DNA from 2 places in the Rhodococcus koreensis genome. Region 2 is predicted to be linked to the other one. Evidence: riboswitches for the same ligand, from Rfam matches in the RefSeq annotation. Region 2 holds a riboswitch; the other holds the start of a gene.

Region 1 (7,088 bases), 2.3 Mb from region 2:
ATCATGGTGCGGTCCAGCGCGAGGTCCTTGTCCGACAGCGCGCGCAGGAAGCGCAGCATCGCCGTCTCGGACCGGTGCTCGTGGAACACGGGGTGCTGCAGGTAGTTCGACGTGCGAAGCAGCGACCGCGGCAGCGCGGAGACCGTTCCCGCCTGGGCTCGTGCGCCGAACGCGGACAGGACCCGGTCGACGATCTCGTCGGTGGTGCACTCGTCGCAGGCGACCGCGACGTGGTCCGAATCGACCAGCCTCAGGTTGATGCCGGCGCGGTCGGCGCGGTCGACGACGTCGCGCGCCCCGGCCGGAACGTGCACCAGCACGGTGTCGAAGAAGCTGTCGTGGACCACCGAGTGTCCCGCCGTGCGGAGGCCGCCCGCGACGGACGTGGCATGTCCGTGTACCCGAGTCGCGATGGCACGCAGCCCTTCCGGGCCGTGATAGGCGGCATACATGGCGGCGACGTTCGCGAGGAGCGCCTGCGCGGTGCAGATGTTGCTCGTCGCCTTGTCACGCCGGATGTGCTGTTCGCGGGTCTGCAGTGCCAGCCGGTAGGCGGTCTTCCCGTCGACGTCGACGGACACACCGACGAGCCGGCCGGGGAGCATGCGCTCGAGTCCGCCGCGCACGGCCATGTACCCGGCGTGCGGCCCACCGAAGAACAGCGGCACACCGAAACGCTGGGCGGATCCCACCGCGATGTCGGCACCCTGCTCGCCGGGCGGCGTCAGCAGCGTCAGCGACAGCAGGTCGGCCGCGACCGTGGTCAGCGCGCCGCGCTCCTGGGCGGCGGCGATGAGCGGGGCCAGATCGCGCACGTGGCCGCTGGCGCCGGGCGCCTGGAACACGACGCCGAACAGGTCACCGTCCGGAAGACCGCCGGTCAGGTCGGCCACCTCGACGTCGATGCCCACCGACTTGGCCCGGCCGCACACCACCGCGAGGGTTTGCGGCAGACAGTCGGCGTCGACGACGACGCGGGACGTCCCCGACTTCGCCTTGTTCGCGCGCCGCATCAGCAGCACCGCCTCCATCACCGCGGTGGCCTCGTCCAGCAGGGACGCGCCCGCGAGGGGGAGGGCCGTCAGGTCTTCGATGACCGTCTGGAACGTCAGCAGCGCCTCGAGCCTGCCCTGGGAAATCTCCGGCTGATACGGCGTGTACGCGGTGTACCAGGCCGGCGACTCGAGCATGTTGCGGCGCAGAACTGCGGGGGTGATGGTGTCGTGGTAACCGAGGCCGATCATCTGGACGCGGGTCTCGTTGCGCTCCGACAGCGTCCGCAGGTCGGACAGCACCTGCTGCTCGGACCGCGCCACCGGCAGGTCCATGGCCTCCGAGCTGCGGATCTGATCAGGCACCGCGGCATCGATGAGCTGATCGAGCGTGTCGTAACCGAGGGCGCCGAGCATGCGCTGGGTGGCGGAAGCGTCGGGGCCGATGTGGCGTGACGGAAAATCGCTGGTGAGAGGCGCGCTGCGATGCGCGTGGCGGGATTCGACTGACACGAGGTGACTCCGGTTTCGTTGAGTCCGGACCGCACCGGACATCGACAAGGGGGCACCTCCCCGCTCTGTCCTGAAACCTGAGAGTTTGGGCGCACCGCATGAGCGGCGTGCTCTTCACCTTCGGTAAGTACCGGCCTGCGGCCGATTCTGTTCTCCAGAGTTGCCTCTACGCTGCGGTACTGGGGCCTGAGAGATTCCCGGGGAGGAAGTTGCTCCTACGGCGCCTCCGAAAAGGAGGTTCTCCCGCTGCGCGTCAACGGCGTATTCAGTTGTGGTTGGCCAAACAGTACACAGGCGTGGCGGGTTTGTCTCCCCAGGCTCCGTCCCGGTCGCCGAGCGGGCGACGATGTTGCCAAAACGCCTCGTCGTTTGGCATCCTCGATTCATCCTCGCTCGGACGTGACCGCACGCGCCGCTCGGTGAGAGCCCAGACAGCCTCGAGTGCAACGGTTGTCGTCGTGTGCTCGCCTTCCCCCTCACTTTCCCTCGTGCCGTGCTGCCGGGGGTCGCATACCGACCGGTTTCGTCCGGTCGTAGGAGTTCCTCCATGACTAATTCCCCGGCACCATCCCCCGTCGCTCCGCTCGCCCCGGCAGGCAGGCGCCTGCTCCGCCTCGAAGTCCGCAACGCCCAGACCCCGGTCGAACGCAAACCGTCGTGGATGAAGGTGCAGATGCGGACCGGTCCCGAATACCGTGATCTCGCCGCCCTCGTCGAACGCGAGAACCTGAATACCGTGTGTCAGGAAGCCGGATGTCCCAACATCTTCGAATGCTGGGAGGACCGCGAGGCCACGTTCCTCATCGGCGGCAGCCAATGCACCCGACGGTGTGACTTCTGCCAGATCGACACCGGACGTCCCGCGGCCCTCGATCGGGGAGAACCCCGGCGGGTCGCGGAATCGGTGCAGACCATGGACCTCCGGTACGCCACCGTCACCGGCGTGGCGCGCGACGATCTGCCCGACGGCGGCGCCTGGCTGTACGCCGAGACGGTCCGGCAGATTCACGAACTGTGTCCGGGGACCGGCGTCGAACTGCTGATCCCGGATTTCAATGCCGACGCCGCACAGTTGCACGAGGTGTTCGGCACCCGCCCGGAGGTACTCGCGCACAATGTGGAGACCGTTCCCCGGATCTTCCGTCGCATCCGGCCTGCCTTCACCTACGAGCGTTCCCTCGACGTGATCACACGCGCGCGGGAGGACGGTCTGATCACCAAGTCGAACCTGATCCTCGGGATGGGGGAGACCACGGACGAGGTGATCCAGGCACTCCGGGACCTGCACGCCGCCGGCTGCCAGTTGATCACGATCACGCAGTACCTCCGGCCCTCGGCCCGGCATCATCCGGTGGAGCGGTGGGCGAAACCGGAGGAGTTCGTGATGCTCGACGGGGTCGCCCGCGAGATCGGATTCCTCGGCGTTCTGTCCGGCCCGCTCGTGCGGTCGTCCTACCGGGCGGGCCGCCTGCACGCCGAAGCGGTCGCCGCGACCGCAATTCACTGAATCCCATTCTCTTCCATTTCAGCAAGGAGTCCCCATGTCCAACCGATCTGCAGATGTCGTCATCCTCGGCGGCGGTTCCGGCGGCTATGCGTCCGCGATCCGCTCGGCCGAACTGGGCCGTTCGGTCATTCTGATCGAAGAGAACGAACTCGGCGGCACCTGCCTGCATCAGGGGTGCATTCCGACCAAGGCGCTGCTGCATTCCGCCGAGGTCGCCGACAGTGCCCGCACGGCCGCGCAGTTCGGGGTCGACGTCACGTTCGGCGGGGTCGACCTCGACAAGGTGCTGAGCTATCAGAACGCCATCGTCACCCGCCTGCACAAGGGCTTGCAAGGTCTCGTCGATTCCCACGGCATCACCGTCGTCAACGGACGCGGACGGCTGGTCGGTCCCAACGGTGTCGAGGTCGACGGCGAGGTGATCACCGGCGGGGCTGTCGTCCTGGCGACGGGCTCGTCTCCGAAGACGTTGCCGGGCATCAGCATCGGCGGCAGGGTCGTCACCAGCGATCAGGCGCTCGTGCTGCCGACGGTCCCGAAGAAGGCGATCATCCTCGGCGGCGGCGTCATCGGCGTCGAATTCGCCAGTGTGTGGGCGTCGTTCGGTGCGTCGGTGACGATCGTCGAGGCGATGCCGAGGCTGGTCCCGAACGAGGACGAGACGGTCTCCAAATACCTGGAGCGGGCGTTCCGTCGTCGCAAGATCGCCGCGAAGACCGGGGTGCGGGTCACCGAGGTGGCGCAGGACGAGGACGCGGTGACCGTCACCCTCGACTCCGGCGACGTGCTCGACGCCGACGTCGTACTGGTCGCGGTGGGCCGCGGTCCGAACACCGCCTCGATGGGGTACGAGGAGACCGGCGTGGTCCTCGACCGGGGATTCGTGGTCACCAGCGACCGACTGCGCACCACGGTGCCGAACGTCTATGCCGTCGGCGACATCGTGCCCGGCCTCCAGCTCGCGCACCGCGGCTTCCAGCAGGGCATCTTCGTGGCGGAGGAGATCGCCGGGCTCCGTCCGGACGTCATCGACGAGACCGGCATCCCCCGCGTCACGTACTCCCACCCCGAGGTCGCGTCGGTCGGGTTGACCGAGACCGCGGCGCGGGAGAAGTTCGGCGACGAGATCCGGACGGTCGTCTACGACCTCGCCGGCAACGGCAAGAGTCAGATCCTCAAGACGTCGGGGGCGGTCAAACTCGTGGTGGCGCCGGACGGCGTCACCGTCGGTGTACACATGGTCGGCGACCGCGTCGGCGAGCTGATCGGCGAGGCGCAGATGCTGTACAACTTCGAGGTCGACGCCGCCCAGGCCGCGAAGTTCGTGCACGCCCACCCCACCCAGGGGGAGGCCCTCGGCGAGGCACTGCTCGCGGTGGCCGGCAAACCGCTGCACGTCCACGCCTAGGCCCTCCGGGCCCGTGAGTGGTTAACGAGTCTCTGCACTCGTCAACCACTCACGGGTGGAGGAGCCGCCGGTCTTCTCGAATCGCAGTCGCGACACGGCAATTCCGGCGAGCAGGAAGGACACGGCGACGAGGATGTACAGCTGCGTCGGCGACCAGTCGCGGTCGAGGAGGGCACCCGCGACGATCGGGGACGCAATGGCGCCGACGCGTCCGATGCCGATGCCCCAGCCGACTCCGGTGGCCCGGACGGCCGGGGAGTAGACCGACGGGGTGATCGCGTACAGCCCGGCGATGCAGCCGTTGGCGAAGACGCCGATGAGGGCGCCGAGCCCGAACGCGACGACGATGGATGCGGTGGCGGGGACGAAGACGACGAGGAGCACCCCCGCGATCGCCAGGTAGGCGATGAGCACCCGCTTCAGGGCGAACCGCGCCGACAGCGCGCCGAGCAAGGTGGCGCCGAAGATGCCGCCGAGGTTGAGGAGCACGCCGCCGGTGACGCCCTGGTTCGCGGACATGCCCGCCTCGACCAGCAGTTTCGGCGTCCAACTGGTGACGAAGTAGAAGCCGAACATCGCCGTGAAGAACGCGAACCACACCAGGAGGGTGCTACGGCGGCGCTGCGGGGACAGCAGGACGCGCATCGCGAATCCTGCATCGGCGGTGGCGGCGGCGCGCGGTGCGGGCAGTTCGTCGAGTCGCGGCTGCCCGACCCGCTGCGCGAACGCGTTGATCCGGTCGAGGGCATTGGCCGGGCGACGCACGAGCAGAAAGTCGATCGATTCGGGGAGCCGCGCATAGACGACGGGGATGATCACGGCCGTGCACACACCGCCGAACAGGAACACCGAGCGCCACCCGAGCGAGTTCTGCAGCACGACGGCGATGATGCCGCCGAGGGTGGCGCCGACGGCGTACCCGGTGGAATTGAGGCTCACGGCCAGCCCGCGCCAGCGGTTCGACGCGTACTCACTGGCAATGACGTTGCTGCTGGCGAGGATTCCGCCGATTCCGACCCCGGTGAGCGCGCGGAGCAGACCGAGTTGCATCGCGTTCTGGCTGGCCGCCGACAGCAGCATGCCCGACGACGCCAGCGCCAGGCACAGCAGGATCATGGCGCGGCGACCGATGGTGTCTGCCCACGGCGCCAGGAACAGCGACCCCCCGGCCATGCCGAACAGCCCGGCGCTGAGCAGGAGGCCGACGACGGAGCCGGACAGAGCCCACTCCTGCGACACCGACTGGGCGGTGAACGCCATGACGAGAACGTCGAAGCCGTCGAGCACGTTGAGTAGACCGCAGATGGCGATGGCGCCCCATTGGTAGCGCGTCATCGGACTGCTGTCGATGCGTTCGCGTAGGTCGAATTGCATGCGCGGGACCTGCTCTTCCTCGGAGGTGGGCTGTGATGTGGCTCACGACCCACTTACCGTGGCTGACAGGTCACCCGTTTCCAACTCCGATTCCGAATGTCGGAACACCATCGCATCGTCGACGATCTTGCCGTGCCGCAGTGTGACCAGGTCGCGGAAGTAGTTCATCCGCAGCCGCCACGGTGCTTTCGAACCCTGCTTCGGGAACGACTCCACCGACCGCAGCACGTAGCCGGCGGCAAAGTCGAGGAACGGCTCCTCGTCGACCGCGCTGTCCCGCTCCGGGGAGCATTGCGCGAATCCGTTCGCGTCCATGTGCGCGAGCAGACGGCAGACGTATTCGCACACCAGGTCGGCCTTCAGCGTCCAGGACGCGTTGGTGTAGCCGATGACGAAGGCGAAATTGGGCACCCCGCTGAGCATCATCCCCTTGTATGCCATGGTCTCGGTGAGGTCGATGTCGCGGCCGTCGACGGCGAGTGTCATCCCGCCGAACGCGAGCAGGTTCAAACCCGTTGCGGTGACGACGACGTCGGCGCGCAGCTCGTCGCCGGACTTCAGCGTGATCCCGGATTCGGTGAACGTGTCGATGTGATCGGTCACGATCGACACTTCGTCGTTGCGGATGGAGCGGAACAGATCCCCGTTGGGCACGAGGCACAGTCGCTGATCCCACGGGTTGTAGCGGGGCGTGAAGTGTTTGTCGATGTCGTAGCCCTTCGGCAGCCACTTCTCCTGGAGTTGCCGGATGCGGCCCTTCATGAATTCCGGGTACCGCTGGCACAGTTGGTAGATCGCCGTCGCCACCGACGCGTTCTTGAGCCGCGTCAGCGCGTAGGCGAGCCGCGTGGGCAGGTGGCGCCGCAGTTTGTTGGCCAGCTTGTCCTTGGCCGGCATCGAGATGATGTACGTGGGCGAGCGCTGCAGCATGGTCACGTGCGCGGCCTCGGCGGCCATCGACGGCGCCAGCGTCACCGCGGTGGCGCCGCTACCGATGATGACGACTCGCTTGCCCGCGTAGTCGAGATCCTCGGGCCACTGCTGCGGGTGGACGACGCGACCACCGAACCGGTCGATGCCCGGGAACTCGGGGGTGTAGCCCTCGTCGTAGCGGTAGTAACCGCTGCAGGACATCAGGAAGTCGGCGGTGAACCGGACCTTCTCGCCGGTGTCGGTGCGCTCGGCGTCGATCGTCCAACGGGCGTTCGGCGTCGACCACTCGGCGCGAACGACCCTGTGCCGGAACCGGATGTTCCGGTCGATCCCGTGCTCGGCCGCCGTGTCCTTGACGTAC
Region 2 (7,088 bases):
GTCTTCCTGACCGGACCCCGGACCACGGCCGGTGGCTCGCAGATCGGTGAGACGTCAGCTGGTGCGGGTAGCCAATGACCGCGGTGCGGCAGCAGCAGGCGCACTCGGGGATGTCGATCGGCTCCGTGCTGGATCGACTGCGCCCCGATTTTCCTGATGTGACGATCTCGAAGATCCGATTCCTCGAAGCAGAGGGTCTCATCAGCCCGCAGCGCACTCCCTCGGGGTATCGGCGATTCTCGATCGCCGACACTGAACGACTGCGCTACGTCCTGACTGCGCAGCGCGATCAGTATCTGCCGCTGAAGGTCATCAAGGAGCAGCTCGAGGCCATCGACAGAGGTGTGGCCACGGTCGGCGCAGGCGATTCTTCGCCGCGCCGGCCGCGCGCGCTCACGGTGGCCCCGGGCGAGGTGTCCCCGGAGGAATTCCGCACCGACCGCGAGGTGCGGATCAGCCGCGACGATCTGATCTCCCGGGCAGGGATCGACGAGAAGTTCCTCGTCGAGCTGACGCGAGGCGGCCTGGTCGTTCCCGGGCCTGCGGGGTTCTTCGACGAGGACGCGGTGACGCTGGCGCGCACCGCGAGAGCGATGTCCGAGTTCGGACTCGAGGTGCGGCACCTGAGGGCGTTCAAGCTGGCCGCCGACCGCGAGGCCGGGTTGGTCGCGCAGATCGCCGGGCCCGTGGCCAAGGGCCGCGACGCGGGCGCGCGTGATCGCGCCGAGGAGATGGTGCGCGAACTGGCCGCGTTGTCTCTGACGTTGCACACCTGCCTGGTGAAGTCGGCAGTCCGAGGTGCGCTCGATCGGTGAGGTGAGTTCGCCGGCGGTCCCACCTCGGGAACTTCCCAACGACGCTGCGCTCGAACGGCTGTACGGTCGAAGAGCAGACACGAATCGAATAGAATCCTGGTACGGCATTGTGTGCCGCGGACGGACCATTGCAGGGTGGAGGCAGACGCGATGAGCGAAATGCACGTGATCGGAGTTCGTGTCGAGCAGCCCCAGAATCAACCTGTCCTGCTGCTGCGGGAAACCGACGGCGAACGGTACCTGCCCATCTGGATCGGACAGACCGAGGCCACGGCCATCGCACTCGAGCAGCAGGGTGTCGAGCCGGCGCGTCCGCTGACCCACGACCTGATCAAGAACCTGATCGAAGCGTTCGGTCGCACCCTGAAGGAAGTTCGCATCGTCGACCTCCGCGAGGGCACGTTCTACGCCGACCTGGTGTTCGACCAGAACACCCGGGTGTCGGCCCGCCCGTCCGACTCCATCGCGATCGCACTGCGCATCGGGGTCCCGATCTTCGCCGAGGAATCGGTTCTCACGGAGGCCGGTCTGGTCATGCCCGACGAGCGTGAGGACGAGGTCGAGAAGTTCAAGGAATTCCTCGAGTCCGTGTCGCCGGACGATTTCAAGGCCACCGACGGCTAGGTTTCCCCAGCGGAATAGCCGCCGGCGCAGTAATGGTTGAGGTTCTTCCGGCGCGTTGCGTTGACCCGGTCTCCTCGGAGTCATAGCGTTCGGTGCAGTGATTTTCTGCCCTGCAGATTGTATCGGGCGTACGCTGAGTAGGTTCAGGGTACGGACTAGCTCGATGTCACTGGTGGCGCTTGCGCCGGTCGATGTGCTGCGGATTGCCGTGGACACTGGCGACGAGCGTCACAGGCGCACTGATCGTCGGGTTCAGTGCAACATGCGAGAGGGAGTAGTCAGTGGGAGATCGGCCGCAGGAGAATGCGCTGAATCTTGCGCCCGGCGACAACGTTGCCGAGCCCGAGTTCAGCTCCGAGGAGATCCAGCCGGGCCTCTTCCCGGACGATTCCGTGCCCGACGACCTCGTCGGATACCGCGTCCCCATCGCCTGCCAGATCGCGGGAATCACCTACCGTCAGCTCGATTACTGGGCTCGCACATCTCTCGTGGTGCCGTCCATCCGTGGCGCGGCCGGGTCGGGCAGCCAACGGCTGTACTCGTTCAAAGACATCCTCGTCCTCAAGATCGTCAAGCGCCTGCTCGACACCGGAATATCCTTGCAGAACATTCGCGTGGCCGTCGACCACCTCCGTAAGCGCGGGGTGCGAGACTTGGCCAAAATCACACTTTTCTCGGACGGGACCACGGTCTACGAGTGCACGTCGGCCGAGGAAGTCGTCGATCTGCTTCAGGGCGGGCAGGGTGTGTTCGGTATCGCGGTCAGTGGTGCAATGCGCGAACTGACCGGCACCATCGCCGATTTCCCGGCGGAGCGCGCCGACGGCGGCGAGAGCGAGCAGAGCCCCGAGGACGAGCTGGCGTCGCGGCGCAAGAACCGCGCGAACCGCAAGACCGGCTAGACCGCAACCCCAGAGCACGGCGCTGGTGGCGCCGCTGCCTGTGCTCGTGGCATAGACTGGCGGTGCGTCGACGCCGTGCGGGAGAGTTCCGGGCACTGCATGCACAGCAGCATCGTGCGTGCGGGAGTTCGGGCGCCGAAGGAGCAACACCTCCCCGTCAATCTCTCAGGCAAACAGGACCGTGCGGGCTCCGACGCCTCTGGAAAGCGGTGGGAGCACCCACCCGCCCACGGGGAAAGGGCCGTGTTCGCACGCGAACGACGGTACCGAATCTCTCAGGCGCTCGACCCGAGCAGGCGACAGAGGGGGAGGGGCGTTCCGCAGAGCGGGGCGTGTCCTGATCCTCCGAACTGCTTGGGAGTTGTCGTGATCGACGCTGGAAGCCGTACATTCGCCGATCGTCATGTCGGCCCGAACGCTGCGGAACTCGCGCACATTCTCGAACTGGTCGGAGCCGATTCGCTCGACGATCTCGCGTCGAAGGCCGTTCCCGCCGTCATCCTGGACGGGGTCACGGGCGGCATCGCCGACGGCCTCGACGCCCTGCCCGCACCGGTCTCCGAGCACGAGGCGCTCGCCGAACTGTCCGCACTCGCCGCGCAGAACACCGTGGCGACGTCGATGATCGGGCTCGGCTACTACGACACCCTCACCCCGCCGGTTCTGATTCGAAACATCATCGAGAACCCGGCCTGGTACACGGCCTACACGCCGTACCAGCCCGAAATCAGCCAGGGCCGCCTCGAGGCCCTCCTCAACTTCCAGACGATGGTCGCCGACCTGACCGGCATGGAGGTCGCCAACTCGTCGATGCTCGACGAGGCCACCGCCGCCGCCGAGGCGATGACCCTGCTGCGCCGGGCGAGCAAGAGCAAGTCTCCGCGGTTCGTCGTCGACGCCGACCTGTTCCCGCAGACGCTGGCCGTCGTCGAGACCCGGGCCGAGCCGCTCGGCATCGAAATCGTGGTGGCCGACCTGTCCGCCGGCCTGCCGGACGGCGACTTCTTCGGCGTCCTCGGGCAGATGCCCGGCGCGACCGGTCGCATCGCCGACTACACCGACGTGATCGCCGCGGCCCACGAGCGCGGCGCACTGGTCGCGGTCGGGGCGGATCTGCTGGCGCTGACTCTCCTCACCCCGCCCGGCGAGATCGGGGCCGACGCCTGCTTCGGCACCACCCAGCGGTTCGGTGTCCCCATGGGCTTCGGTGGCCCGCACGCCGGCTACCTGGCCGTGCACACCAAGCACGCACGCCAGCTTCCCGGCCGCCTGGTGGGCGTGTCCGTCGACGCCGACGGCGACAAGGCGTACCGGCTGGCGCTGCAGACCCGCGAGCAGCACATTCGCCGTGAGAAGGCGACCTCGAACATCTGCACCGCGCAGGTGCTCCTCGCGATTCTCGCGGCCATGTATGCCAGCTACCACGGCGCCGAGGGCCTGAAGGCGATCGCCCTGCGCGTGGCGAACACGGCACACTCCCTGGCCGCCGCACTCCGCAGGACCGGGGCCGTCGTCGTGCACGAGCACTTCTTCGACACGATCCTCGTGCGCGTCGACGGCCGGGCGGCGGACGTGGTGGCGAAGGCGAAGGACGCCGGCATCAACCTGCGGCTCGTCGGCGCCGATCATGTCGCCGTCGCCTGCGACGAGGCCACCACAGACGACGACATCGCCCACGTGCTGGCGGCGTTCGGCGGCGACGGCGCCGTGGCCCCCGAGGCGGGCACGTCCGTCCCGGACGCGCAGCTCCGCGGATCCGACTACCTGCAGCACGAGGCGTTCACCCGATACCGCACCGAGACCGCGATGCTGCGCTACCTGCGTGCGTTGTCCGACAAGGACATCGCACTCGACCGCAGCATGATCCCGCTCGGCTCCTGCACGATGAAGCTCAATGCCACCGCCGAGATGGAAGCGATCACCTGGCCCGCGTTCGCCGGACTGCACCCGTTCGCGCCCACCGGAGACACCCCGGGCATTCTCCGCATCATCAAGGACCTCGAGAACTGGCTCGTCGCCGTCACCGGCTACGACGCCGTCAGCCTGCAGCCGAATGCCGGCAGCCAGGGCGAGTACGCCGGGCTGCTCGCGATCCGCAACTACCACCTCGGCCGCGGCGACGATCACCGTGACACCTGCCTCATCCCGTCGAGTGCCCACGGCACCAACGCCGCATCGGCGGTCATGGCCGGGATGCGCGTCGAGGTCGTCGCGTGCCGCCCGAACGGTGACGTAGACCTCGACGACCTGCGGGCGAAGATCGCCGACCACGCCGAGCGCCTCGCGGCGATCATGATCACCTACCCGTCCACCCACGGGGTGTACGAGCACGAGATCGCCGACATCTGCGCCGCCGTCCACGACGCAGGCGGCCAGGTGTACGTCGACGGCGCCAACCTCAACGCCCTGGTCGGTCTGGCCCGGCCCGGCCGGTTCGGCGGCGACGTCAGCCACCTCAACCTGCACAAGACGTTCTGCATCCCGCACGGCGGCGGCGGCCCCGGTGTCGGTCCGATCGGTGTGCGGTCGCACCTCACACCGTTCCTGCCCGGACATCCGCTCGCGCCGGAACTCGGCACCGCGGGCCCGATCTCCGCGGCCCCCTACGGCAGCGCGTCGATCCTGCCCATCACGTGGGCGTACATCCGGATGATGGGCGCCGTCGGACTGCGCCGCGCCAGCCTGACCGCCATCGCGTCGGCCAACTACATCGCGCGCCGCCTGGACGAGTACTTCCCCGTCCTCTACACCGGCGAGGGCGGAATGGTGGCCCACGAGTGCATCCTCGACCTCCGGCCGATCACCAAGGACACCGGTGTGACCGTGGACGACGTCGCAAAGCGCCTCGCCGACTACGGTTTCCACGCCCCGACGATGAGCTTCCCGGTGGCGGGCACGCTGATGGTGGAGCCCACCGAGAGCGAGAACCTCGAAGAGATCGACGCCTTCTGCGAGGCGATGATCGCGATCCGCGCCGAGATCGACCGCGTGGGCTCGGGGGAGTGGACGGTGGACGACAACCCGCTGCGCGGTGCCCCGCACACGGCAGGCTGCCTGGCGGCGGAGTGGAACCACCCCTACACCCGTGAGACGGCGGTGTTCCCCCGCGGCAAGGCCCGGCCGAAGGTGTGGCCTGCGGTGCGGCGCATCGACGGCGCGCACGGCGACCGCAACCTCGTGTGCTCCTGCCCGCCGATCTCCGCGTTCGAAGGCGACTGACACGGGCGGCCCGTCCCGCTTCGACGGGGCGGGCCCTCCGCAGTCAGTCCGCGCGCACCAGTTCGAGGATCGTGATCTCCGGTGGGGCGCCCACCCGCACGGGCGGGCCCCACGCGCCGACGCCGCGGGTCGTGTACAGGACGGTGTTCCCGATGCGGTCGAGTCCCGCCACCGACGGCTGCTGCAACGGCACCAGATAATTCAGCGGCCACATCTGGCCGCCGTGCGTGTGCCCCGACAGTTGCAGGTCCACACCGAGATCCGACGCTTCCAGGGCCTGCCGCGGTTCGTGCGCGAGGAGCACGACGAACGTCGACGGATCGCGTCCCGCGAGCGCGGCGGGAAGGTCCGGTTCGTACGGCGCCGGCGACGAATAGTCGTGGATGCCCGCGATGTCGATGGCGGCGCCGCCCCGCGTGATGGTCGCGTGCTCGTTGCGCAGCGTCCGGATGCCCAGTCGGTCCCACACATCGAGCCACCGGCCACCGTCGTCGGCGTAGAACTCGTGGTTGCCGCTGACTCCGAACACCCCGAGCGGGGCGTCGAGGTCGCCGAGCGGCTGTAGGTCGGGCGCAACCTTCGCGACGGTCCCGTCGACCAGGTCGCCCGCGATCGCGACGAGATCCGGCCGCTCCGCGTTCACCAGATCGACCACACGGCGCGTGAAATCGACCCCTCGCGCCGGGCCGACGTGCAGGTCGGAGACGAGCGCCACGCGCACACCCTCGAACTCGGCGGGGAGGCGCTGCAGCGGAACCCGGACCCGCACGATCCGTGGACGAGCGGCCTCCCGCACCCCGTAGCCGGCAGCGCCGACGGCACCCACCACCACGACCGCGGTGGCGATGCGCAGACCACGTCGACGCGACAGATCGACCTGTTCGTCGCGCCCGCTGCCGCGCAGGCGAGCGAACAGCCGCGTGAGCAGCGACACCAGGGCGACCAGGAGAAGTCCGAGCACCAGATAGAACATCGCACCGAGCCACACCCAGCCCACCCAGCCCGGTGGACGCGCCCACCCCGGGTCGAAGGCTTCGCCGCTGCCCACGCCGATCACGGCGAGAACCCACAAGGCGACGAGGGTCACGTCGACGACCACCGACCAGGGGCGCCCCACACCGGTGGCCCGGACCAGCCGCCGATGAAGCCACCAGGTGACGAGCGCGAGGAAGACCGCGAAGACCAGGAGTCTCGTCACGACAGCAGCTTGCTGATCGCGGTCGGCAACGCCGCTCCGTCCGAAGACGTGACCTTCTCCAGGGACCCGCCGGTGCGATCGGCGAGTGCCTGCAACGTGTTGAGGTCCGGATTCTCGCCGATCGTCACCACGTCGATGCGGACCGGCTTCGACGTGCTCGAGGCTGCGGCGATGGCGGACAACAGATCCGCGCGCGCGACGGAGTCGTCGTTGGCACCGTCGGTGACGAGCAGCACCGAATTGGTGCGGCCCGGCGTGTATCCGTCGACCGCACTCTTGTACGCGGCCTCGAGCGACGTGTAGGTCGAGGATCCGGTGGCGGGTATCGCC

What was found. A riboswitch is a leader RNA that binds a small molecule or an ion and turns the genes downstream of it on or off. The one in region 2 is predicted to bind glycine.
Region 1: another riboswitch for glycine. It lies ahead of gcvP (aminomethyl-transferring glycine dehydrogenase); the one in region 2 lies ahead of gcvP (aminomethyl-transferring glycine dehydrogenase).

Annotation. Positions count from the first base shown of each region.
Region 1 is NZ_CP070609.1:3,290,560-3,297,647, reverse strand. It holds gene gcvP (aminomethyl-transferring glycine dehydrogenase) at 1-1,547, opposite strand, end outside; glycine riboswitch at 1,670-1,761, opposite strand; gene lipA (lipoyl synthase) at 2,053-3,012, shown strand; gene lpdA (dihydrolipoyl dehydrogenase) at 3,047-4,420, shown strand; gene JWS14_RS15225 (MFS transporter) at 4,442-5,794, opposite strand; gene JWS14_RS15220 (flavin-containing monooxygenase) at 5,837-7,088, opposite strand, start outside.
Region 2 is NZ_CP070609.1:1,039,167-1,046,254, reverse strand. It holds gene garA (glycogen accumulation regulator GarA) at 1-78, shown strand, start outside; gene ftsR (transcriptional regulator FtsR) at 75-815, shown strand; gene JWS14_RS04725 (bifunctional nuclease family protein) at 966-1,439, shown strand; gene JWS14_RS04720 (MerR family transcriptional regulator) at 1,721-2,341, shown strand; glycine riboswitch at 2,410-2,533, shown strand; gene gcvP (aminomethyl-transferring glycine dehydrogenase) at 2,708-5,560, shown strand; gene JWS14_RS04710 (metallophosphoesterase) at 5,604-6,758, opposite strand; gene JWS14_RS04705 (substrate-binding domain-containing protein) at 6,755-7,088, opposite strand, start outside.